DNA from 2 places in the Streptococcus porcorum genome. Region 2 is predicted to be linked to the other one. Evidence: riboswitches for the same ligand, from Rfam matches in the RefSeq annotation. Region 2 holds a riboswitch; the other holds the start of a gene.
What was found. A riboswitch is a leader RNA that binds a small molecule or an ion and turns the genes downstream of it on or off. The one in region 2 is predicted to bind preQ1.
Positions count from the first base shown of each region.

Region 1: another riboswitch for preQ1. It lies ahead of ACVRWY_RS00475 (QueT transporter family protein); the one in region 2 lies ahead of ACVRWY_RS04345 (nucleoside hydrolase).

Region 1 covers NZ_JBRUDG010000001.1:102,842-114,887, forward strand. The annotation lists gene ACVRWY_RS00450 (glucose-1-phosphate adenylyltransferase) at 1-1,115, opposite strand, end outside; gene glgB (1,4-alpha-glucan branching protein GlgB) at 1,140-3,014, opposite strand; gene pulA (type I pullulanase) at 3,105-5,417, opposite strand; gene ACVRWY_RS00465 (diacylglycerol kinase family lipid kinase) at 5,386-6,462, opposite strand; gene ligA (NAD-dependent DNA ligase LigA) at 6,479-8,437, opposite strand; gene ACVRWY_RS00475 (QueT transporter family protein) at 8,511-9,020, opposite strand; PreQ1 riboswitch class II at 9,015-9,112, opposite strand; gene ACVRWY_RS00480 (GtrA family protein) at 9,141-9,566, shown strand; gene ACVRWY_RS00485 (response regulator transcription factor) at 9,602-10,198, opposite strand; gene ACVRWY_RS00490 (sensor histidine kinase) at 10,202-11,287, opposite strand; gene ACVRWY_RS00495 (ABC transporter permease) at 11,289-12,020, opposite strand; gene ACVRWY_RS00500 (ABC transporter ATP-binding protein) at 12,005-12,046, opposite strand, start outside.
Region 2 covers NZ_JBRUDG010000011.1:11,020-23,065, reverse strand. The annotation lists gene ACVRWY_RS04375 (pyridoxal phosphate-dependent aminotransferase) at 1-173, shown strand, start outside; partial or broken gene ACVRWY_RS04370 (VOC family protein) at 182-550, shown strand; gene asnS (asparagine--tRNA ligase) at 567-1,913, shown strand; gene pynA (pyrimidine 5'-nucleotidase PynA) at 2,036-2,719, shown strand; gene ACVRWY_RS04355 (GBS Bsp-like repeat-containing protein) at 2,955-5,471, shown strand; gene ACVRWY_RS04350 (ECF transporter S component) at 5,705-6,265, opposite strand; gene ACVRWY_RS04345 (nucleoside hydrolase) at 6,255-7,250, opposite strand; PreQ1 riboswitch class I at 7,399-7,443, opposite strand; gene ACVRWY_RS04340 (RidA family protein) at 7,582-7,962, shown strand; gene rapZ (RNase adapter RapZ) at 8,067-8,957, shown strand; gene ACVRWY_RS04330 (YvcK family protein) at 8,954-9,928, shown strand; gene whiA (DNA-binding protein WhiA) at 9,925-10,836, shown strand; gene ACVRWY_RS04320 (C69 family dipeptidase) at 10,844-12,046, shown strand, end outside.

The DNA.
Region 1 (12,046 bases), on a different contig from region 2:
ACCTCATTATATCCAACGACTTGTACTTCTTCTGTGCCATCAATGACAACACCCTCACCAATTTCTGCGCCTTCACCAATGATGGCACGTGTAATTTTAGCACCCGCTCCAATCTTAGCACCACTCATGATAAAGCTATCTTTAATCTCTGCGCCTTCTTTAACCTGAACATTTGTAGATAAGATAGAATGTTCCACCTTCCCTGATACAAAACATCCATCAACAACGAGAGAATCTTTCACTTCTGCTTCAGCTGTAATAAAGTTTGGTGGTGCAATTTGGTTTTTAGAGTAGATTTTCCAAGAACGATCACGACTATCTAACTCATTATCAACAGCAATATACTCCATATTGGCTTCCCATAGGGATTCGATTGTCCCTACATCTTTCCAATAGCCGTTGAAGTTATAAGTGTAAACTCGCTCACCAGAGTCAATATAAGCTGGAATGACATTTTGTCCAAAGTCAGACATATCAATAGTATTTTTCTCAGCATCTACTAACATTTCACGAAGGCGTTTCCAAGTGAAAATATAGATTCCCATAGAAGCCTTTGTTGATTTAGGCTCTGCTGGTTTTTCTTCAAATTCAACGATACGATCGCTAGCATCAGTGTTCATAATCCCAAAACGACTAGCTTCTTTTAATGGAACATCAATAACGGCAACTGTTAAGCTAGCTAAATTGTCCTTATGCGTTTGTAGCATATCATCATAATCCATTTTATAAATATGGTCACCTGATAGGATTAACACATATTCTGGATCAATACTATCAATATAGTCAATATTTTGATAGATAGCATGACTAGTTCCCTGAAACCAACGATTTCCTTCTGTAGCGGAATAAGGCTGTAAAATCGTTGCACCAGAATCAATACCATCAAGCCCCCAGGCTGATCCATTACCGATATGACTATTAAGAGCTAAGGGTTGGTATTGTGTGATGACACCAACATTGTTAATACCTGAATTGGCACAGTTGGACAAGGCAAAATCAATAATGCGATAACGTCCACCAAATTGAACAGCTGGCTTAGCAATACTTTGTGTCAATTTCCCAAGACGTGTTCCTTGACCACCAGCAAGGATTAGTGCTAACATTTCATTCTTCATCTAGTTCTTCCTTCCAAGAATTTATTATTTTTTTAAACGACGTTTAATTTTCCAGATACTTGCCCCAAGCGCTGGAAGTGTAAAGCTTAATGTGTGATCGTAGTGTTTCCAAGACCCTCTTTGAGTTCGAGTGATAGGGTTATTTTCTTTCCAAACACCACCAAATTCTTCCCGTTCTGTATTTAAAATCTCTTCGTAAATCCCTGCTTGAGGAAGACCTATGGTAAAATCTTTTCGCTCAACAGGAACCATATTAAAGACACACACTAAGAGATCACCCTTCTCATTTTTTCGGATAAATGATAGGACACTTTGGTCACGATTATCTGCATCAATAATCTCTATACCATCATAAGAATCATCAATTTGCCAAAGTACTTTATGGTCTTTGTACAACTGATTCAAAGTAGATGTGAACTCTTTCATTTTGGCATTCATCTCATCTTCAAGATTAGACCACTCTAAACTTTCATCATATTTCCATTCTAAAAACTGTCCAAATTCACTTCCCATAAAAAGAAGTTTTTTACCAGGATGACAGATTTGATAGGTATATAAATTGCGAAGTCCTGCAAATTGATTATAACGATCCCCCCACATTTTATGCATCATGCTTTTCTTACCATGTACAACTTCATCATGTGAAAATGGTAAAACAAAATTTTCACTAAACAGATACATAAAGCTAAAAGTAACCAAATTAAAGTCATACTTACGATAAACAGGATCTTCCTCATAGAATTTTAGAATATCATTCATCCATCCCATATTCCATTTATAATCAAACCCTAAACCATCATCTTCTTGATGACCTGTAATGCTTGTCGCCGCTGTTGCTTCCTCAGCAATCATCATCACATCTGGATAATAACCTTTTATGACACGGTTTAATTTTTGTAAAAATCCAAATCCCTCGTAATTGCGATTCCCCCCATCTTTATTGGGTTGCCAAGGACCGCTATCGTAATCTAAATAAAGCATATTACTGACAGCATCAACCCTTATCCCATCAATATGGTAAGTATCAATCCAGAATTTAGCACTTGAGATTAAAAATGATTGGACTTGATTTTTCCCTAAATCAAAGTTCAAGGCTCCCCAACCATAATTGTGGGCGCGATCATGATCTTGATACTCAAAAGTAGGTGTCCCGTCAAAATAGGCTAAAGCATCATCGTTAATCGTAAAGTGTCCTGGTACCCAATCAACCAAAACACCAATATTATGAAGATGGCAAGCTTCAACAAAATCTTGGAACTGTTCAGGAGTACCATAGGTTGATTCAAAAGCAAAATACCCCATTAGCTGATAGCCCCAACTCATTCCCAGAGGATGAGCCATCAAGGGCATAAACTCAACATGAGTATAATGCATGTCAACTAGATATGGAATCAACTCCTCTTTTAATTCTTCAAAATTATAAGGACGACCATCTTCATGAACTTTCCATGAGCCTGCATGAACCTCATAGATATTAACGGGACGTTGTTTAAACCCTAAACGCCTCCTTCTTCCTAACCATAATCCATCTTTCCATTTTTTAGGTTTTAGATGTTTAATCACTGTCCCTGTGCCTGGCCGTTTTTCAAAATATACCGCAAAGGGATCAATCTTTTCAACTACTTGACCACTAGCACGTGTCACCAAATACTTATAAATCTGTCCTTCATTCGCTAGGTCTGTTTCTACTTCCCAGACACCAGCATCATTAGGCGTCATAGGAAGTGGATTTTCTCCCCAATTGGTAAAATCACCAATGACCGAAACTGCTTTAGCATTTGGTGCCCAAACTCTAAAAACATGGTGCTTTCCATCCTCGGCTAAATGACAACCAAAATAATCCTGTGCCTGATAATTTTCTCCAATACCAAAAGTCCACAACGCTTCTTGTGTATCCATTCCATCACCCTTCCATGTGTAACCGTATTCAATATAGCTAATTTTCTGAAAATTAAAAGTAAACAAAAATAACCTGAAAACAATATCAGGTTATTTTTTCTTTTCAAAGACCACTACTGTTAACGGCTCTAGCGATAGTGCGCTTTGTTGTAAGCGCTTTTCATTTGTCACTAGTATATCATATTTTTCATGGTCTGTCATGCTAATTTTCACGTTTTTTCCAATAATATTGAAAATTATTTTAAAAGAACGCTCATCTTTAGTTGTGAAACTAATAAATCCTGAACCATGTTCTGCAGTTTCAACATAAACATGGTTTAAAATATCATCAAATGTTTGATAAGAAAAGCCACTAACGCTTGTTTTCAGTTGAATAATCTGACGGATAAACTCAATACTGGCTTTATAAATAGTCACATTATTCCAATTGACTTGGTTCACTTGGTCTGGAGCATTGTAACTATTCATCGCTCGCTCTTTATCTTCTTGAGTCAACTCAGCATTTTCACCTGTTGGAAAGAGTTTGGTGCGTAAAAATTCTTGCCCCAACTCCATAAAGCTCATCCCTTGCATCAAAAGATTCATAGCTGTTGCGACTTCTACACGTCTAATATGGACATCTTGATTATCATCAGGATTGAGCTCTAAGAAAAGATCGTTTAAATTATAATTATCGTGGGCTTCTACATAATTTAAGACCTGACTTGGCGTTAGATAAGGAGATAACTCACCACTTCCCAAAATAGCTTTAGCCACTTTATCTTCTGTTGCCTCTCCAGAAACAAAACCTTTTTTGAAGTCTCCATAAACTTCCGCTCCTTTAACAGCATCCCTTTGATCATCATTAAAGAAGCCAATTCTTGGCATCTGAGAGGCATTTCCTTTTTTAGCCTTATCTTCTGGCATGAGGCCTGTTCCCATATCCCAACCTTCTCCATAAAGAAGAATATTAGGATCAATAGCATCAACAGCCTTTCTAATCGCATTCATCGTTTCCACATCATGTATCCCCATCAGATCGAAACGAAAGCCGTCAATATTATACTCCTCAATCCAATATAAAATGGAGTCGATCATATATTTTCTAAACATCTCTTTCTCACTAGCCGTTTCATTACCAACGCCTGTTCCATTTTGGAAAGAGCCGTCAGGATTCATACGATAGTAATAATCAGGAACGGATAGTTGGAAAGCAGAATCTCGAGAAGAATAGGTATGATTATAAACCACATCCATAATGACGCCAATTCCAGCATCGTGATAGGCTTGAATCATCTGCTTTAACTCTAAAATACGGACAGAAGGGGCATGAGGATTTGAGGTAAAACTCGCTTCGGGAACATTATAATTTTCTGGATCGTATCCCCAATTATAAGCATAGTCACCATTTTCATCAATTATCTGGTGATGATCAAATAATGGCTGAAACTGAACATAATTAATGCCTAACTGCTTGACATAATCAAAGGCAGTTTTATCCCCGTAAATATTCTTAGTCCCTGTTTCGATAGCACCTAAAAACTTACCACGATTCTCCAATCGAACACCTGACGTCTCAGACTTTGTAAAATCTCTGACATGCATCTCATAAATAACCGCTTGGTTAGGATTGGCTAAACGCCATGTCGCCTCTGCACCATGCTTGACTGAAAAACCTTCTGGCACTAAATCCGCTTTATCAATGACAATAGATCTTCTACCATTTGCAGTGGTTGCAATAGCATAAGGGTCTCTTGTGTCTCTAAAAGTTCGTTTTCGGTAATAGACACGGTAGCAATAAGCCCTATAATTTAAATCCTCTGAAACTGTCGTAAACCAAACACCGTGAGTATTATGTGTATGATCTTCCCAATTTTCAGCATGCCCACGCTCCATTTTAACAACACGCTCAACACTAGATTTATCATCTGTAGAACTATATAAAATCAATTCTACTCTTTGAGCTGTCGGAGCCCATAGCCTAAATTCCGTCTGTTCCTTCTGATAAGAAAACCCTAGCCATCCCGAATAGCCCCATTTACGATCAAATCGATAGCTGTGTAAGGCCATATCAAAAGCATGTGGTTGACGAAAACGATAATGATGACTGGTTACCGCCGCTTGTCTGGAATAATAAACGGTATCATCCCCCTCAACAATCCAGACCTCAGCCTTTGCAATTCCATAATCTCTATGGATACAATAATCCTGTGTTTTTCTTGACCAATCTGAATTTTTCACCATCAAATAAACTTCACTTAAATGATGTTGGGCGGGGTAAGAGAGGTTAGCAACAATCCCAAAAGAATCAAAACGTGCAAAATGGCTATCCCACCCATTTTCACCTTCTATCCACTGCCAGACACTATAATCAAAGTATGAGCCTGATTGGCTATGATAATGTAGTATTACTTGGTTTTCCATCCTCATCAACCTCTTTCATCTCTATCTTTTCATCCAAATATTCGACTTCACGAACAAATTTTTGTGCAATCGCCTCCATTGCTAATTCCTCTGTATCTAGAGTAATCGCATCATCAGCAATCTCATCGGTATTGGCGATAAATTCGATATGATTATTTAAATTTCTTAATTCAACAGGTGCATCTCCTCCATACTCACCATCTAAATTAATCATTAGACGACGCGCTTTTGGATCCTGGGGTTCAATCCTCAAATAAGATGTCTTAATATATTCTAATTTACTATGACTAATATGTCGTCCACCATTTAACATCAAACCAATGATATGGGTAAGTTCAATCAGGTTAGCAGTTTTTACTAGAATTAAAGTGAACTTTCCATCATCTAATTTAGCATCAGGAGCAATGGTTTCAAATCCCCCTACTGAATTTGTCAAGGCCACAAAAATCATAGAGACTTCATCTTCAACAACACCATGGTCATGAAAAATTTTGACAGGTACATTTTGCACCCTAGGCAAGAGCTCTGCCCCTTTAACCAAATAAGCTAAATAGCCAAATACACTTTTAAGCTGACTAGGAACGCTATAGGTTAGCTCTGTCAAACTGCCTGCCGCGGCAATATTAATAAAATATTTTCCTCGATCTGTCTGACCAATATCCATTAAAATGGTTTGTTGTTTCCCAATCAATTTAGCAGCTTCAATAGGATTCCCCCTTGGAACCTTTAAAGCACGAGCAAAATCATTGGTTGTTCCCATTGGAATAATGGCCATTTTGGGCCGCTTTTTCAAAGGAGCGATACCAGAAACCACTTCATTAATTGTTCCGTCACCACCAGCTGCAATGACTAAATCAAAACCAGCTAAACCCGCACGCTTAGCCTCTTTCATAGCTGAATGAGGTTCAGGAGTTGTCTGAAAAGCAGAGGATTCATAACCAAAGCCTTCCAAAATATCTAAAACATCTGCCACACTTTTTTTCATCAATTCCTTACCCGATGTTGGGTTATAAATCAAACGAGCACGTAATCTATGTTTTTCCATTTATTTTCCTCGATACTTAAAGACTTGCTAACCATGATTCATCGCGAATCTCAATGCCGAGCCCCTGTGCTTTTTCAAGTTTTGAACCAGCATCTATCCCTGCTACTAAAAGGTCTGTCTTTTTAGAAACACTAGACGTGACCTTAGCTCCTAAACGTTCTAGTTTGTCCTTAGCTTCACTTCTTTTTAGTGTGGTCAACTTCCCAGTCAAGACAACGGTTAAACCTGAAAGCATGGTATCACTGGCTACTTTTTGTCCTAAGTAAGTGAGATTAACCCCTACTTCTTCTAGTTCTTCTAAGAGTGTTTGACTACCTTGTGTTGCAAAATAAGTTGCTAAAGACTCCGCAACAGCCATCCCTAAACCATCAATTTCAGCAATCTTTTCTTTCTCAGCTTGAACCAGTACTGAAATAGAGCCAAATTCCTCCAAAAGTTGCTTACTGACCTTAGCACCAACATGGCGAATCCCTAAACCAAATAATAACTTTTCAGCAGAATTTGCTTTAGAAGATTGAATCGCATCATAAAACTTCTGAGCAGATTTTTCCTTAACACCATCTAGTTGCAAGAAATCTTCAACTTTTAATTGATAAAGGTCTGCCACATCATGAATCAAACCAGCTTGATAAAGTTTTTCCATTACTGATGGGCCTAAACCAACGATATTCATCGCATCTCGACTAGCAAAATGTTCTAGACGTGCTAAAATTTGACTAGGACAAAGTGGGTTAATACAGCGTAGAGCGACCTCATCATCATAATGTTGTAGCTGACTTTGACAAGATGGACATTGTTGCGGAATCAACATGGGTTCTTGTTGAGCACGCTTAGACATGACCACATTTAAAACTGCTGGGATAATATCGCCTGCTTTATACACCACTACCGTATCTCCGATGCGGATATCTTTTTCTGCAATATAATCCACATTGTGTAGCGTGGCACGACTTACTGTTGTCCCTGCTAACTGTACCGGCGTAAGATTAGCGGTTGGTGTGACAACACCTGTTCGTCCAACAGTCCAATCCACTGATAAGATTTCTGTTTCCTTTTCTTCAGCAGGAAATTTATAAGCTACGGCCCAACGTGGGGCTTTAACAGTAAATCCTAGCTCCTCTTGCATAGCTAAGTCATTTACTTTAATCACGATGCCGTCAATATCGTAAGGCAGTTGATCTCGTTTATTTTGAATATCTTGGATAAAAGCCCAAATATCAGCCATATTCGATGAAACAAGACGAATGGGATTAACCTCAAATCCTAAGTGTTCAAATTGCTGCAAAACAGCTTCTTGGCTAACTTGATCTGTAGGTCCTGCCTCTTGGTACAAGAAAGTTGCCAGATTTCTTTTAGCCACTACTCCTGTATCTAGCTGACGAAGTGTCCCTGCTGCAGCGTTTCTTGGGTTGGCAAACTCCGCCTCACCATTGGCTTGACGCTCTAAGTTGATCTTATCAAAAGAAGCTTTTGGTAAATAACACTCCCCACGTACAGTGATATCGATTGGCTCAGTCAGAGTAAGAGGAATATCACGAACACGTTTTAAGTTTTCTGTAATGTCCTCACCCACACGACCATCTCCCCGTGTTGCACCTACGCTTAGAACTCCCGAAGTATAGGTCAAAGAAATCGATAGACCATCAATTTTTAATTCTGCTAAGTAAGATGCCTTTGGAAATTCTTTTTTCACCCTTTGATCAAATGCCTCTAATTCGTCACGCGAAAAAGCATCCTGCAATGAAAACAGAGGATAGAGGTGTTCATGTTTTCTAAAGCCCTCTAAGACAAGCCCTCCTACTCGGTGAGTCGGACTATCTGGCAAAATCTCATCAGGATAAGCTTCTTCCAAGGCTACCAATTCACGATACAACTGATCATATTGCGCATCAGAAACGGTGGGCTTGTCAAGTGTATAGTATTCTTTGGCGTACTGATTTAAGCGGTCCACCAATTTTTTCATTTGATTCTTCATATCTTTTATTTTAACATATTTTACCGTTTCAAAATAAAAAAGTCTTCCAAATTTGGAAGTTTTTTAGCGAATTTTAAGCCTCAAAATCAATTCGTTGAGATAATTTTTCAATCACTATAGCACCAATCAAAAGTGAAGCTAACTCTCCTATCGCAGTGGTAAACCAAGTCAAAAGAAAAGGAAGACCTGCAATCACTTTTAACTCCAAGGCTATGGTAAACATAGAGGCTGCGAAAAAGAAAGAAAAGTAAACAAAGGCTTTGTTAAGTAAGCCACTATACAATTGTTCTTGACGATAGCGTCCAAAAAGATAAACTCCCAAGGTCACAAACAATAGCGTTGACCCTCCTCCGACAAAGACATCTAACCAACCATAGGTAAAAAAGTTGGCAATCATACAGCCTAGAGTCACTGCAATAATATACTTACGATGATAAAAAGCAAGGAAGTTTAACATCTCAGATACACGAAACTGATATGCTCCATAACTAATAGCATTTAAAGGAGGCGTCACGGTCAATACAACATAAAGTGCAGCTACAATGGCAATCTGAGTGAGATCTTTTACTGATAATTTCATAATTCTCCTTTAGCGGTCATGCCGCGTCTAATATGCTTGGTGAAAGGGAAATAAGCACCAAGGGTTGCTCTAGCAACGTTATCTAGTATAGCATATTTTTTATTTTTTTGATATAGTATCCTTATGAAAAAATTTATATCTAGTGAAGTTTTTAAATATCTCTTTTTTGGAGTTCTAGCAACCCTCGTCTATATGGTAACGCGCATGGCTTTCTTTGCTATCACACATCAAGCTACTCTTTCAGCCGTTATTGCAAATATAACCGCTGTTGTCTTTGCATTTTTCACCAACGACTATTTCGTCTTTAACCAAGTTAGGACAGGCTGGATGGGGCGCTTTGTCAAGTTTTTTGTGGCACGACTCTCAACACTGGCCTTAGATCTTGTTTTAGCTTATCTTTTAGTTGAGCGATTCCCACAAATTATCGGACAATTTGTTAACAACAATCTACAAGTCGTCAATGCGATTGAAACCTTATTTGCACAAGTTTTAATTATCGTTTTAAATTATATCATCAGTAAACTACTCATTTTCAAGGATAAGCATTAAAGAGGATGGAACACCCATCCTCTTTTTGTCTATTTTTATAACCAATTTTTCTCTTGAGCAATCAAGAGAGCATCTGTGCGATTATGGGCATTAAGTTTTGTCATTAGGCTGGTAACGTAGTTTCTGACAGTACCATTTGATAAAAACAACTCTTTTGCAATTTCTTGATTGGACAAGCCTCGTGCAATGCCTTGTAGAACCTCTCTTTCTCTTTGGCTGAGGGGATTACTTGAAAAAGCCATTTCATCAACCAATTCAGGAGAATAGTCTTTCTGACCAGATAAGACCTTATGGATAGTGGTCATCAGCTCCGTAGTTGACCGATCTTTTAAGACATAAGCATCTACTTGCGCTTTTAGCGCTCTTGTAAAGTAGCCTGTACGCTTAAAGGTTGTGACAATCACGACTTTCATCTCTTTATGTGCTCTAATCCACTCTAAGACCTCTAGACCTGTCATCTTAGGCATTTCAACATCCAAAATCGCCACATCTACCTCTTCTTTTTCTAGTAAGCTAATGGCTTCTTGACCATTTCCTGCTTGAAAAACAGCGTCAACATCGTCTTCCATCAATAAGAGTTGACAAAGAGCATCTCGCAACATTGATTGGTCTTCTGCTACCAATAATTTCATCTCCTACTCCTTTCTAAAAGGAAGGCTGAGGCGTACACAAGTTGGATGGTGGCGTGAGAGAACCTCTACCTCTCCTTTGATTAAGGCCAAACGATTTTTTAGCGACTGCAGTTCATCCTCGCTTTGACTGGAAAAACCTTGACCATCATCTGCCATCTCAACTATCAACTGATCCCCCTCATCTGCTAGGCTCAGTATTGCTTGATGAGCAGAGGCGTGTTTGATGACATTATTAGCCAACTCACGCACCATCATGGTTAGACTAGATTGAAGGACTGGAGAGAGGTTTTGGCTGTCATAATCTTTTTTGATTACCAGCTCAATCTCTGCTAGTTCAAAAACTTGTCGCAAGCTTTCTAGTTCTTCATCGAGACTTCTATATTTTAGTTGATTGACAATCGTTCTGACGTCAACCATACTTTTTCTACTTGTTGCATTTAAATCGGATAACTCCTTTTTAACCGCCTCAAGATTTCCTTTGTCCAATTGCTTTAAGGCTAATTCCGTTTTAAGGGTCATCGTAGCAAAAACATGACCCAATGTATCATGAAGATCTTGTCCGATACGGTTGCGTTCATTTTCGGCAATCAAGAGATTGATAGAAGCGTTTTGCTCTTGCAGTTTTTGCTCTGCTTTTTCCTTAGACAATTGCATCCGTCCACCAAAAAACATGGCTAAAGCAAAGGCATGAAGAATAAACATAAAAAGAGTTATATCTAGACTGTAAGGACCAACCATACTCCATATCAACAAACTAGTTAATAAAATACCATAAGACACCGTTCGATAAGTCCACTTATCCTCACTATAGTGCCATGTCAAGAGATTTGAGAGATTAAAGAGAAATAGGGAAAATTGAATATTACCCGCAAAACTCATATAAGCAATGTAGGCTAAGAGGTAAATCCAGGCTACCTTTTCATAAGTGTGATTTTGTGTATAAAGTAGCGAGATATAAACACCACCAAACATCACCGTCGCAAATACAATAAAAGGATAAATGGCTAAGTGAGCCGTATAATATAAAGGAAAAACCAGAAAAAGCAAGCCCAAGAAATACATGGGCGAGACTTTTCTTTTCTGAAACACGCTACTTCACCTCGCTTCTTTTCTTAATCACCATTGCTGTTCCTAAGAAAATTATGGCATAAATCAGCACAATAAACAAGGACTTCCAGATAAAATCATGCTTTTCTGCATAAGTGACAACCAAGTGATTAACATGATAACCTGGTGTCAGACGACAAATCTCTTGAACCCAGTCTGGAAAAAGGCTAATTGGCATCCAAGATCCGCCCATAATCGCTAAGACAAAGTAAGTCAAATTAGCAACAACTGACATGGTTTGCTCAGATTTAAAGAGGCTTAACAACAAGCCCAAGGCTAGATACATGAGAGAGGTTATCAGCAGTAAAATAGCTGACACCAACCACCTCTCTCCTGTCATACGCACCTCTCTTACTAAAGCACCAACTAAAAAGACAGCCATAATAGAGCAGATGAAACAAAGATAAACACGAAAGAGTTTGGACAGATAATAACGAGGCAGGCTAAGAGGAGAGTGCTCAATAAAAGACAGCCAGTTATTTTTTCGATCCTCTGATAACATCATAGGAAAGGTAAACAGTGCAAAACCTGACATCGAAAAAGCTGTCATGGTCAGCATATAAGATTGCACAAAGGCTTTTTGAGCTACTGGATCATCTAGTTGTACTGTTGATGAAAAAATCAAAAAGAAAACCAAAGGCATCCCTATAGATAAGAGAAAGGTTCCTAAACTTCTAGATAATTTTATTCCCTCAATTTTTAATAATGGTAGCATGATTGCTCCTCCCTTGTCTGATCAAA
Region 2 (12,046 bases):
GTTATACAGACGTGACAGCATTTACGAATGCTATTTTAGAAGAAGCAGAAGTTGCCTTGGTAACAGGTGCAGGGTTTGGTGCCCCTGAAAATGTTCGTTTGAGCTATGCAACTGACCTTGATACCCTTAAAGAAGCTGTTCGCCGTATTAAAGAGTTCATGGAAAAGAACTAGAGTGTTTTATGATTGACCACTTTAGCATTTGTGTTAAAAATCTACAGTCTCAACAGCCGAAAAACTTTATAGCCACTTGGTTATAAATTAAGATTCGACAATGAATATGCTGTTAGCTTTGGTTAGCTTAGAGGAAGTGCTCCTGCTTGAGATTTTTGGTTGGAGAGTGGTCAAGCAAATCCCCGTCACTTTGCTTTTAATACAAAGATGCGTAAGAAGTTGAAACCTTTTACCATACAGGTTTAGCTGCTGGTGACAAAGATAATGGCGCTCCTTAGGAACGTAACCATTATCATGAGGGTTATGACGCAGCTTTTATCATTGATCCAGACAGTAATAATATCGAGGCTGTTTGTCACAAAGAGGAATACAATTAGAAAAGAGAAAAAATTAATGTCTAGAAAATTAGTAACGATTATTGATGTGCCTAAGCATGTAGGAGAAGAAGTGACTATTGGTGCTTGGGTTGCCAACAAATCTGGGAAAGGTAAGATTGCCTTTCTTCAACTCCGAGATGGCTCTGCTTTTTTCCAAGCAGTTGCTTTTAAACCAAATTTCCTTGAAAAATTTGGTGAAGAAGAAGGAGCTGCTAAGTTTGATACTATCAAACGTTTGAGCCAAGAAACGTCAGTTTATGTGACTGGCATCGTCAAAGAAGACGAACGTTCAAAATTTGGTTATGAACTTGATGTGACTGATCTTGAAGTGATTGGCGAATCTGTTGATTACCCTATCACACCAAAAGAACACGGTACAGACTTCTTGATGGACAATCGTCATCTCTGGTTGCGTTCACGTAAGCAGGTTGCCATTCAGCAAGTTCGTAATGCGATCATCTATGCCACTTATGAATTTTTCGAGAAAAATGGCTTTATCAAGTTCGATAGCCCAATCCTTTCTGGAAATGCTGCTGAAGATTCAACAGAGCTTTTTGAAACAGATTATTTCGGAAGCCCAGCCTATCTCAGCCAATCAGGTCAGCTTTATCTTGAAGCTGGTGCTATGGCACTTGGTCGTGTTTTCGACTTCGGTCCTGTTTTCCGTGCGGAAAAATCTAAAACTCGCCGTCACTTGACAGAGTTCTGGATGATGGATGCCGAGTATTCCTTCCTCTCACATGAGGAGTCGCTTGATTTGCAAGAAGCATATGTTAAAGCTTTGATGCAAGGGGTTATCGACCGTGCTCCACAAGCACTTGAAACTCTTGAGCGTGATGTTGATGCTCTAAAACGCTATATTGCAGAACCATTTAAGCGCGTGTCTTATGATGATGCCATCAGCCTTCTTCAAGAGCATGAAGCAGATGAAGATACAGATTATGAACATTTGGAGCATGGGGATGACTTTGGCTCACCTCATGAAACATGGATTTCAAATTACTTTGGTGTCCCAACCTTTGTGGTTAACTATCCAGCAAGTTTCAAAGCTTTCTACATGAAACCAGTTCCTGGTAATCCAGAGCGCGTGCTTTGTGCGGACCTTTTAGCCCCTGAAGGTTACGGTGAAATCATTGGTGGTTCTATGCGTGAGGATGATTATGATGCCCTTGTTGCTAAGATGGATGAGCTTGGCATGGACAAGTCAGAGTACGAGTTCTACCTTGACCTTCGTAAGTACGGATCAGTGCCACACGGCGGCTTTGGTATCGGAATTGAGCGAATGGTGACCTTTGTTGCTGGTACAAAACACATCCGCGAAGCCATCCCATTCCCACGTATGTTACACCGTTTGCATCCATAAACAAATGATAGATTAAGAAAGCAACCGTCTATTGTCACAGGTTGCTTTCTATTTTAAAGATAAGCTGATAGTGAATAGATGAGATAGCTAGTTTACAGTTTTCTAAATGAAGAAAGGATATCATGAGCTATAAATTTTTACTATTTGACTTAGACAATACCTTGCTAGATTTTGAGGCTGCCGAAGAGTTTGCCTTGGATGAGCTGTTAAAAGAGCAAGAAGTAGAGGCGATTGAGGCTTATAAGGCTTACTATAAACCGATGAACCAAAGCATGTGGCAAGATTTAGAACAGGGAAAAATAGCAAAATCTGAGTTAGTGAATACACGATTTTCTAAATTGTTTTCACATTTTGGCCGTGAGGTTGATGGTAAGGCTTTAGCTAAGGCTTATCAAAATCATCTCTCAAAGCAAGGACAGCTGTATCACGGTGCTAGGGAATTGTTGGTCGATTTAACAGCTAGAGGTTACAAGCTCTATGCTGCTACAAATGGTATTGCCGCTATCCAAAAGGGACGTCTAAAAGTATCAGCTCTAGAGCCCTTCTTTCAGAAAATCTTTATTTCAGAGGAAGTAGGTAGCCAAAAACCAGAGGTTGCATTTTATCATCATATCGCAAACTCTATTCCAGGATTTAACAAGTCTGAAGCCTTGATGATTGGAGATAGCTTGAGTGCAGATATAAAAGGCGGAAATGATTTTGGGATTGATACAGTTTGGTATAACCCTAAAAAGAATCAAACGTCCTCCTCTTTACATCCAACTTATGAAGTACCGTCTTATCAGATGTTATTGGATTTGTTATAAAAAGTCTTCGTTAATGAAGGCTTTTTATTTTTTAGTATTATGAAACCTAGGAAAATATTTTGTTTCAATTCACCTCTTCTTTTTCATGAAAATGTGCTATAATGAATGCATAAAATATTAGCGAAAACTGACAAAAAAACCATACAGATTGCATGATTTTTAATGATTCGGTAATATTAAAAATACCATTATCAATCTTTTTGGATTGCTTATGAAAAGGAAAGAAGGAGAAATGATGAAAGGATACGGAAAAAAACATTTAGCCAGTAAAGCGTTTCTGACCATTCCTATGGTTTTAGCTTTTGTGGGAGGCATTCAAGCTCAGGCAGAAGAATTGGTGACCACAGAGTCTAGTCAGCCAGAGGTAACTTTAACTCAAAGTAGTGTAGCTGAGGTAAAAGGTGTACCAGAAACTAATGCTTTAACTACAGCCTCTTCAGAGTCTCAAGCTACGGTGACATCTCAGCAAGAAAGTAGTGAAACTAGCACGGAGCTTTCCTCCAATGTTGGCTCAGAAGTGACTTCAAGCACAGCCTCTTCTGAAACAGCGAGTTTAACCAGTGCTTCTCAAACAAGCAGTCTTTCTTCTGAGACTAGTTCGGTAAGTTCTACGCCAGTGACAGCCAGTTCAGAAAATACAGTCTCTAGCGTTAATACAACTGCTAGCACAACCAGCTTGACGAGTGAGTCAGCGGTGCTTTCTTTGGTGCAAGGTTATGCGGCAGACGTGACTAATCTTCCAGTGACTAGTGTGGCGCAAAAAGATCAAGCCTTGACCATTCAGTACAACCGTCCGATTAGTTCCGATGAAGTGATTAAGATTGCAGTTTGGTCAGACCTTAAAGGTCAGGATGACCTTAAGTGGTACACGGCAGACAAGTTAGGTGCAGCCTATGTGGAGTTGAAAAATCATCGCGATTATGGTAAGTACAATATCCACACTTATGCTGATCGTAGTGGTCGCATGGTGGGCTTAAATGCGACTGAACTGACAGTTGTTGCTCCAGCTAAACCTGCCATTACCGTATCCTCTAAAAGCGTTTCTGTTTTTGACGTCACCATTTCTAATGTTCCAAGCACCATCTCTTCGGTTAAGGTTCCTGTATGGACAAATCAGAATGGTCAGGATGATTTAGTTTGGTACACTGCGAACAAACAAGCTAGTGGAACTTATCAGGTAACAGTTGACACTAAAAATCATAAGTCAGAAACTGGTCAGTATCACATCCATGCTTATGGTCAAGCATCAGGTAGTCTTCAGTTACAAGGTTTGACCACGGCAACATACACTGTCACACCTTCTCAAGCAGACACTGTTAAACAACCAAGTGTGTCAGTTGTAGCAAAAGGTGAAACAGCTTTTGTTGCGACAATCACTAATGTTCCAGGCACCATCTCTTCTGTTAAAGTTCCTGTATGGACAAATCAGAACGGTCAAGATGACTTGGTTTGGTACACCGCGAGCAAACAAGCTAGTGGAACTTATCAGGTAACAGTTGAAGCTAAAAATCATAAATCTGAAACCGGTCAGTACCACGTTCATTTTTATGGACAAGAAAGTGGTCGTAGTCAGTTAGTTGGTTTAGCTGCAAGTACTTATACGGTTCCGACACCAAAACCAAAAGAGACCATGGCGACGACATCTACGGTTAAAGTAAGCACAAGTGACTACCAGAAAGAAAATGGAAAAGTAACTGTTGTCGTAGATACGGATGCAGAAGCTTCATCGGTTAAACTTGTTCGTGTCGCAGCTTGGTCTGAAAGTAATCAATCTAACTTAAAATGGTACACTGCAGCCGAGTCAAAAAATGGTCAGGTTCAGATTACTGTTGATACAGTCAATCATAAGTATATTGATGGAAACTACACGATTCATACCTATATTGATTATCAAGATGGCTCTACAAAAGGATTTAACCTAGGTCAGTATAACCTCCAAGTGCCAAAAGACAAAGCACAAGTGTCAACAACCTATAAAGGAACAGGAGTCTATGGTGTGACCATCAATCATGTGGTCACTAAGGGAGAAGTGGTCTTTGCAGTTTGGTCTGAAAAAAATGGACAAGATGACTTGAAATGGTATGGTGCAAAAGCAGTTAGTCCAACAACTTATGAAGCAACATTTGATAGTAAGCAGTATGCCGATGCTGGAAATTATATGATCCATGTCTATCAAAAACTGGACGGTAAAATGCAGTTTTTAGCATCAAGTACGCAATATGTTGAACGAAATCGTTATGAAATGCCTGTCTATAGCCAACGAGATGGACGTTGGGGAGGTCTTCAATATGGTTTGTTTAACTTGGCAACAGCTGGTTGCGTGCCAACCGCCTTATCAATGGTTTTCTCATCTCTGACTAACCAGGATATCAAACCAACTACGGTCGCTAATTACCTATATCATCAGACCAATCATTTCAATAAATATTTTATAGGAACGTCTAGTCTTGGAATTTTTGAAGCAAGTAAAAATTGGGGCTTAAATACAACCGTATTAAACAGCCAGTCAGCTTTAGAGAATGCTTTAAAAGAAGGGCATTATGTTGTTGCAGCTGTTCAATATAATAAGTTTGTGGCAACAGGATCTCATGAAATTGTTTTAAAAGGCTACCAAAATGGTCAAACTCTTGTAGCGGATCCTTATACAGGAAAAACAGAGTGGTATCCTGTCAGTCGAATCTTTTTAGAAGCAAGTACAGATAAAGATGATACAGCACATAAAGGCAAACCCTTTATCAAAATTACAGATTAGCTTGAGCTAATGGAATATTTATCGTCTTTTAGTTTACTTTTAGCACTAGGAATGAGCCAAAGCCCTAACTGGAGTTAGATAAGGCCAGTTAACGCAGTAATAAAAGAAAAACTAAATGACAATATAAGAAAATAACATCCCCCTCATCAGTAACTAGGTCGTCTAGGTTTTACAAGAGGGGGATTTTTATATTAAAAAACCTTAGAAAGACTAATTTCTAAGGTGGTTGCGAGTTATTTTTCTTTTAACAGTTGGAAGTTTAGTTGATCTTTGAGTTGTTTGATGAGAACAAATACAAGCGTTAAACTGACTAGGCGATCGAGATAGTCGGTTAGGATTTGGACGATGATCAAGCTAGTTGTTAGATTCATCCCCATAGCATGAAAGATTTGAGCTAGAAGACTGGAGCCACTTGAGGTGATGCCTTTAAAAAGGACGACAGTTATACTGGCAGAAATAAGTGTTCCAATTAGAGAGAGCGGGATGGTTAGGATCGCCAATCGTTTGAGCTCTGCTTTTTTTCTAAACATAAAGCCAGCTAAAAGAACGGTCACAATTGCAACGGGAGCATAGTAAATGGCAAAGATATCTGTTGTCAGCCAACTTAATAGGGCACTTAAAATAGCAGTTAAAGCTCCAAGCCATGGTCCAAATAATATAGCGATAAGAAGACTTCCGACCATGTCAAGATAGATAGGAAGTTTTAGAAAGAGAGCAATGTTGCTACCAACATAGTTAAGGGCAATCGCAAGAGCGATAAAGATAATAAGATGAGTTTTTTGTCTAGTTTTCATAGAAACCTCCGAGATTAAGTTGTAAAATGTCCTGTGAAATGACCTCCTTTGGTTGGTCTAAGATTGTCGTCAAAAAATCTTGCCAAAATCTAAGGGTATCAACCTCTGTTAAGATTTTACTATTGCTGTCTTTTTGATAAAAATGCTGAGCATCAACAATACTTTGTCCCAGTGCGATACCATCTGTGACAATATCAGTGTAGCTGTTAAAACCATGACAAATATTGGGATCAATAAGATAAGCTAGCGCCAGTGGATCATTGATGACACAACCTAAGAGATGTTCATACTTCCAATGAAAGTCGAAGTAAAAGCGAGTGATTTTTTCAATAAAGGCAGTTAGTTCAGAAGGAAACTTTTTTAAGTACTCTAGATGATTTGGGCTAAGAACAATTTTTCGGGTGACATCAAGACCTACCATTTCAACGCATCTTTTAAGGTGCTTGAAAACAAAGTTTGCTGCATGAGGATCACACCAATAGTTGTATTCTGCCACAGGAGAGCAATTGCCATTTGATTTAAAGTTACCTCCCATGCTGATAAAACGAGAGCAGTTTTCGCCCAAATTCTTATTTTTTTCTAAGGCTAAAGCGATATTAGTCAGTGGACCTAAAGATAGAATGGCGGTGTCTTGTTTTTGCTTAAAGTAATCTGCTAGATAGTCATATGCCTTTTTGATCTCAGGTCTTTTATTACAGTTTTGTTTTAAAAAAGTTTCACCTAAACCATCCATACCATGTGTGTCTTGAGCAGAGATAAAGGGGCGTTTCAGAGGAGTTTCTGCGCCTATATAGATGGGAATGTCTAGTCTATTGACAAGTTCTAAGATGAGGGCACAATTTTCAAATCCAAGCTGACTAGGAACATTTCCGCATACAATGGTAATGGCAACAACTTCTAAATTAGGGTGTTTGAGGGCGTAGATGAGGGCAAGAGCGTCATCAATACCTGGATCACAGTCGATAATAACGTGTTGTTTCGTCATATTTAACCTTTCTAAGATAACATTAGGGATAATAAAAAGAGAGAATGAACAGTTTAAATAAGGTTCATTCTCTCTCCCAGTACAGCAAAAAGAAATGGAGCGGGTAAAACCCAATACTCCACAAAAACTAGTTTAATCAAAATAATGATGCGACTTAGTTTTTTATTCTGGGAAGTTTTCGAACCAGTCTAGGATCATTGTCCTAATTTATTTGCATAGATATATTTTACTATTAAATCATTCATCTGTAAAGATGAGATTCGTTCGCTAAATCGTGGAAATTTTCTGACGATTTTGTTAAAATAAAGCTATTAAAGTTAAGGAGAATGATATGGTTAAGACAATTCATACAGATCAGGCCCCAAAAGCAATTGGCCCTTATGTTCAAGCGAAAGTGGCAGGTAACTTGCTATTTGCTTCTGGACAAGTTCCTCTCTCTCCAGAAACAGGCGAGATTATCGGTGAAACAATTGAGGAACAAACCAAACAGGTTTTAAAAAATATCTCAGCTATTTTAGAGGAGGCGGGAACAGATTTTGATCATGTGGTCAAGACAACCTGTTTCTTAAGTGACATGAATGATTTTGTTGCGTTTAATAGTGTCTATCAGACAGCTTTTAAAGCTGATTTTCCAGCACGATCAGCAGTAGAGGTGGCAAGATTACCTAAGGATGTCAAGGTAGAGATTGAAGTGATTGCTTATCTAGGTTAAAAGGAGAGAAATCTCCTTTTTATTGTTTTTATGACATAGGTTTCAGGTTAGGAATATGTTATAATGGCAATAGTAGATTAAAAGATAGAAGAGGGGAAGTTTCAATGTCTGAACATCAAATCAATCTTGTGATTGTCACTGGAATGAGTGGAGCAGGAAAAACTGTGGCTATCCAGTCATTTGAGGATTTAGGTTATTTTACAATAGACAATATGCCACCAGCGCTCGTACCGAAATTTTTAGACTTAATTGAGCATGGCAGTGACTATGATAAGGTTGCCTTGGTTGTGGATATGCGCAGTCGTCAATTTTTTTCAGAAATTAATAGTATTTTAGATAAAATTGAAAGTAATGACAACATCAACTTTAAAATTCTCTTTTTAGATGCAACAGATGGTGAATTGGTGTCACGTTATAAAGAAACGCGTCGTAGCCACCCGTTAGCCGCAGATGGACGTGTCTTGGATGGCATTGAGTTGGAACGGGAATTACTAGCTCCTTTGAAAAGCATGAGTCAAAATGTTGTGGATACAACAGAATTGACCCCACGTCATCTAAGAAAAACCATTACTGAGCAGTTTTCTGCTAAAGAGCAAGTGAATCAATTTCGTATAGAAGTGATGAGTTTTGGCTTTAAATACGGTTTACCCCTAGATTCTGACCTTGTATTTGATGTGCGTTTTCTACCTAACCCTTATTACCAAGTAGAGCTTCGTGAAAAAACAGGACTCGATCAAGAAGTATCGGACTATGTTATGAATCACCCAGAATCAGAAGATTTCTATCAAAACTTAAAAGGCTTGTTGCAGCCGATATTGCCTGGCTATCAAAAAGAAGGAAAATCAGTACTGACCATTGCAATTGGATGTACAGGAGGACAACATCGCAGTGTTGCTTTTGCCAGACGCTTAGCAAATGATTTATCCAAAGATTGGCATGTTAATGAAAGCCATCGTGATAAGGATAGACGTAAGGAAACGGTGAATCGTTCATGAGAAAACCTAAGATAACAATAATAGGTGGCGGAACAGGTATTCCCGTCATTCTTAATAGCCTTCGCCATTTTGATGTGGATTTGACCGCTATTGTCACAGTAGCTGATGATGGAGGGAGTTCGGGTGAACTGCGTAGTGCGATGCAATTAACCCCACCAGGTGATTTGAGAAATGTGTTAGTAGCCATGAGCGACATGCCTAAATTTTACGAGAAAATCTTTCAGTATCGTTTCGCTGAAAATGATGGCGCTTTATCTGGTCATCCTCTTGGAAATCTCATTATTGCAGGTATTTCAGAAATGCAGGGCTCAACTTATAACGCCATGCAGATTTTGACGAAGTTTTTTCATACAACAGGTAAAATCTATCCCTCCAGTGAAAATCCTTTGACCCTCCATGCGATTTTTAAAGATGGTCATGAAGTAGTAGGAGAGAGTCATATTGCTAATTATAAGGGGATGATTGATCATGTTTTTGTGACAAATTCCTACAACGATGATGAGCCAACTGCTAGTCGTAAAGTAGTTGAGGCGATTATGGAAAGTGACATGATTGTGTTAGGACCGGGCTCTTTATTTACCTCAATTTTACCTAATCTTGTGATTAAAGAAATTGGGCAGGCCTTGTTAAAAACCCAAGCAGAAGTTGCTTATGTCTGCAATATTATGACACAATACGGTGAAACTGAGCATTTTACAGATGCAGATCATGTTCGCGTCTTACATGAACACTTAGGACAACCATTTATTGATACAGTTTTAGTCAATATTGAAAAAGTTCCGCAGGCTTACATGGATTCTAATCGTTTTGATGAGTATCTTGTACAGGTTGAACACGATTTTCAAGGACTAAGAAAAGAAGTTCCTCGCGTGGTGTCCTCAAATTTTTTACGTTTAGAAAAAGGCGGAGCTTTCCATCACGGAGACTTGGTGGTTGAGGAGTTGCTTCGGATTATTCAGGTGAGAAAATGACTTTTACCATCAAAGTAAAAGAAGAGCTACTGCAACTGGTTCATCAGGATAAAAGTGAACTTTCTGCCATGATTAAGATGTCTGGAAGTTTAGGATTATCAGGTTCAGGCTTAACACTTTCTATTACAAGTGAGAATGCAAAAATAGCTCGCCATCTCTATGCCTTACTAGAGAGGTTTTATCACACACAGGCAGAAATTAAATACCATCAAAAGACCAATCTTAGAAAAAATCGTGTTTATACAGTTTTTTTAGAGGAAAATGTTGAGGCCATTTTAGCTGATTTGAAATTAGCCGATTCATTCTTTGGCATTGAAACAGGTATTGAGCCTGAGATTTTAAATGACGATGAAAAAGGGCGAGCCTATTTACGAGGAGCATTTTTGTCCAATGGTAGCGTCAGAGACCCAGAGACTGGTAAATACCAATTAGAGATTTTTTCAGTTTATTTAGACCATGCGGAAGATTTGGCGAATTTGATGAAAAAATTTATGTTAGATGCTAAGGTGATTGAGCGAAAAAAAGGTGCGATAACGTATTTACAAAAAGCTGAAGATATCATGGATTTTTTGATTGTTATCGGTGCAATGGAAGCTATGTCAGAATTTGAACAGGTCAAAATTTTGCGGGAAACGAGAAATGATCTTAATCGTGCAAATAATGCAGAGACAGCCAATATTGCTAAAACTATTACAGCTAGTATGAAAACGATTAATAATATTATCAAAATAATGGACACTGTAGGATTGGATGCTCTTCCTGTTGAACTTCGTCAAGTTGCACAGGTTAGGATTGCTCATCCAGATTATTCTATTCAACAGCTGGCGGATAGCTTAGATACCCCTCTTACCAAGAGTGGTGTTAATCATCGTTTAAGAAAGATTAATAAAATAGCAGAAGAACTATAAGGAGAAAATGATGTGTACCACGATTTTAGTTGGAAAAAAAGCAAGCTATGATGGCTCAACTCTTATCGCTCGAACAGAAGATTCACAAAATGGTGTTTTTACCCCTAAAGCATTTAAAATGGTTTTACCTAATGATCAGCCACGGGATTACCAGTCTGTTTTATCTCGGTTTTCTATCACCTTACCCGATAATCCCTTGGCCTATAGCTCAGTTCCTGATGCGCTAGGTGAAGAAGGGATTTGGGGGCAAGCAGGTATTAATGAAGTTAATGTTGCCATGAGTGCTACAGAAACCTTAACCACTAACAGCCGTGTACTCGGTGCAGATCCTTTAGTTGAAACAGGGATTGGTGAGGAAGATATTTTAACTTTGGTATTACCTTATATCAAGTCTGCGCGTGAGGGTGTTAAGCGTTTAGGAGAACTGCTAGAGGCTTATGGGACTTATGAATCAAATGGTATCGCATTTGCTGATTTGGATGAAATTTGGTGGATGGAAACAGTCGGTGGTCACCACTGGCTTGCTAGACGTGTGCCAGATGATGCTTATGTGGTGGTTGCTAATCAATTAGGGTTGGATCATTTTGAGTTTAATAATACAGATGATTATATGTGTTCGAGTGATTTAAAAGACTTTATTGAAGACTATCACTTGGAATTAAATTACTCTAATGAACATTTTAACCCACGTTATGCATTTGGTAGCCAAAGAGATAAAGATCGTCACTATAACACCCCTCGTACTTGGTTTATCCAAAAATTCTTTAATCCTAGACTAGAACAAGATCCACAAAGCTTCTTTATCCCTTGGAGCCAGAAGCCCTATCGTAAGATTACAGTTGAAGATATTAAGTATGTCTTAAGTGGTCACTATCAAGACACGGTGTATGACCCTTATGGTCCAGAAGGATCAAGTGTCACACAAAGATCGTTTCGTCCTATTGGAATCAATCGTACCAGCCATACAGCGATTTTACAACTTCGTCCAGATTGCCCTAAAGAAACAACGGGGATTCAGTGGATTTCCTTTGGTTCGATGCCTTTTACCACCAGCGTTCCCTTCTTTACACAGGTAGCAACAACACCAACGTATTTCTCGAATACAGGTGCACAAGTATCAACAGATAGTTTTTATTGGGCAAATCGCCTAATTGCAGGTCTAGCAGATGCGCATTTTAAAAAGCACGAGGGCATTATTGAGGATTATATC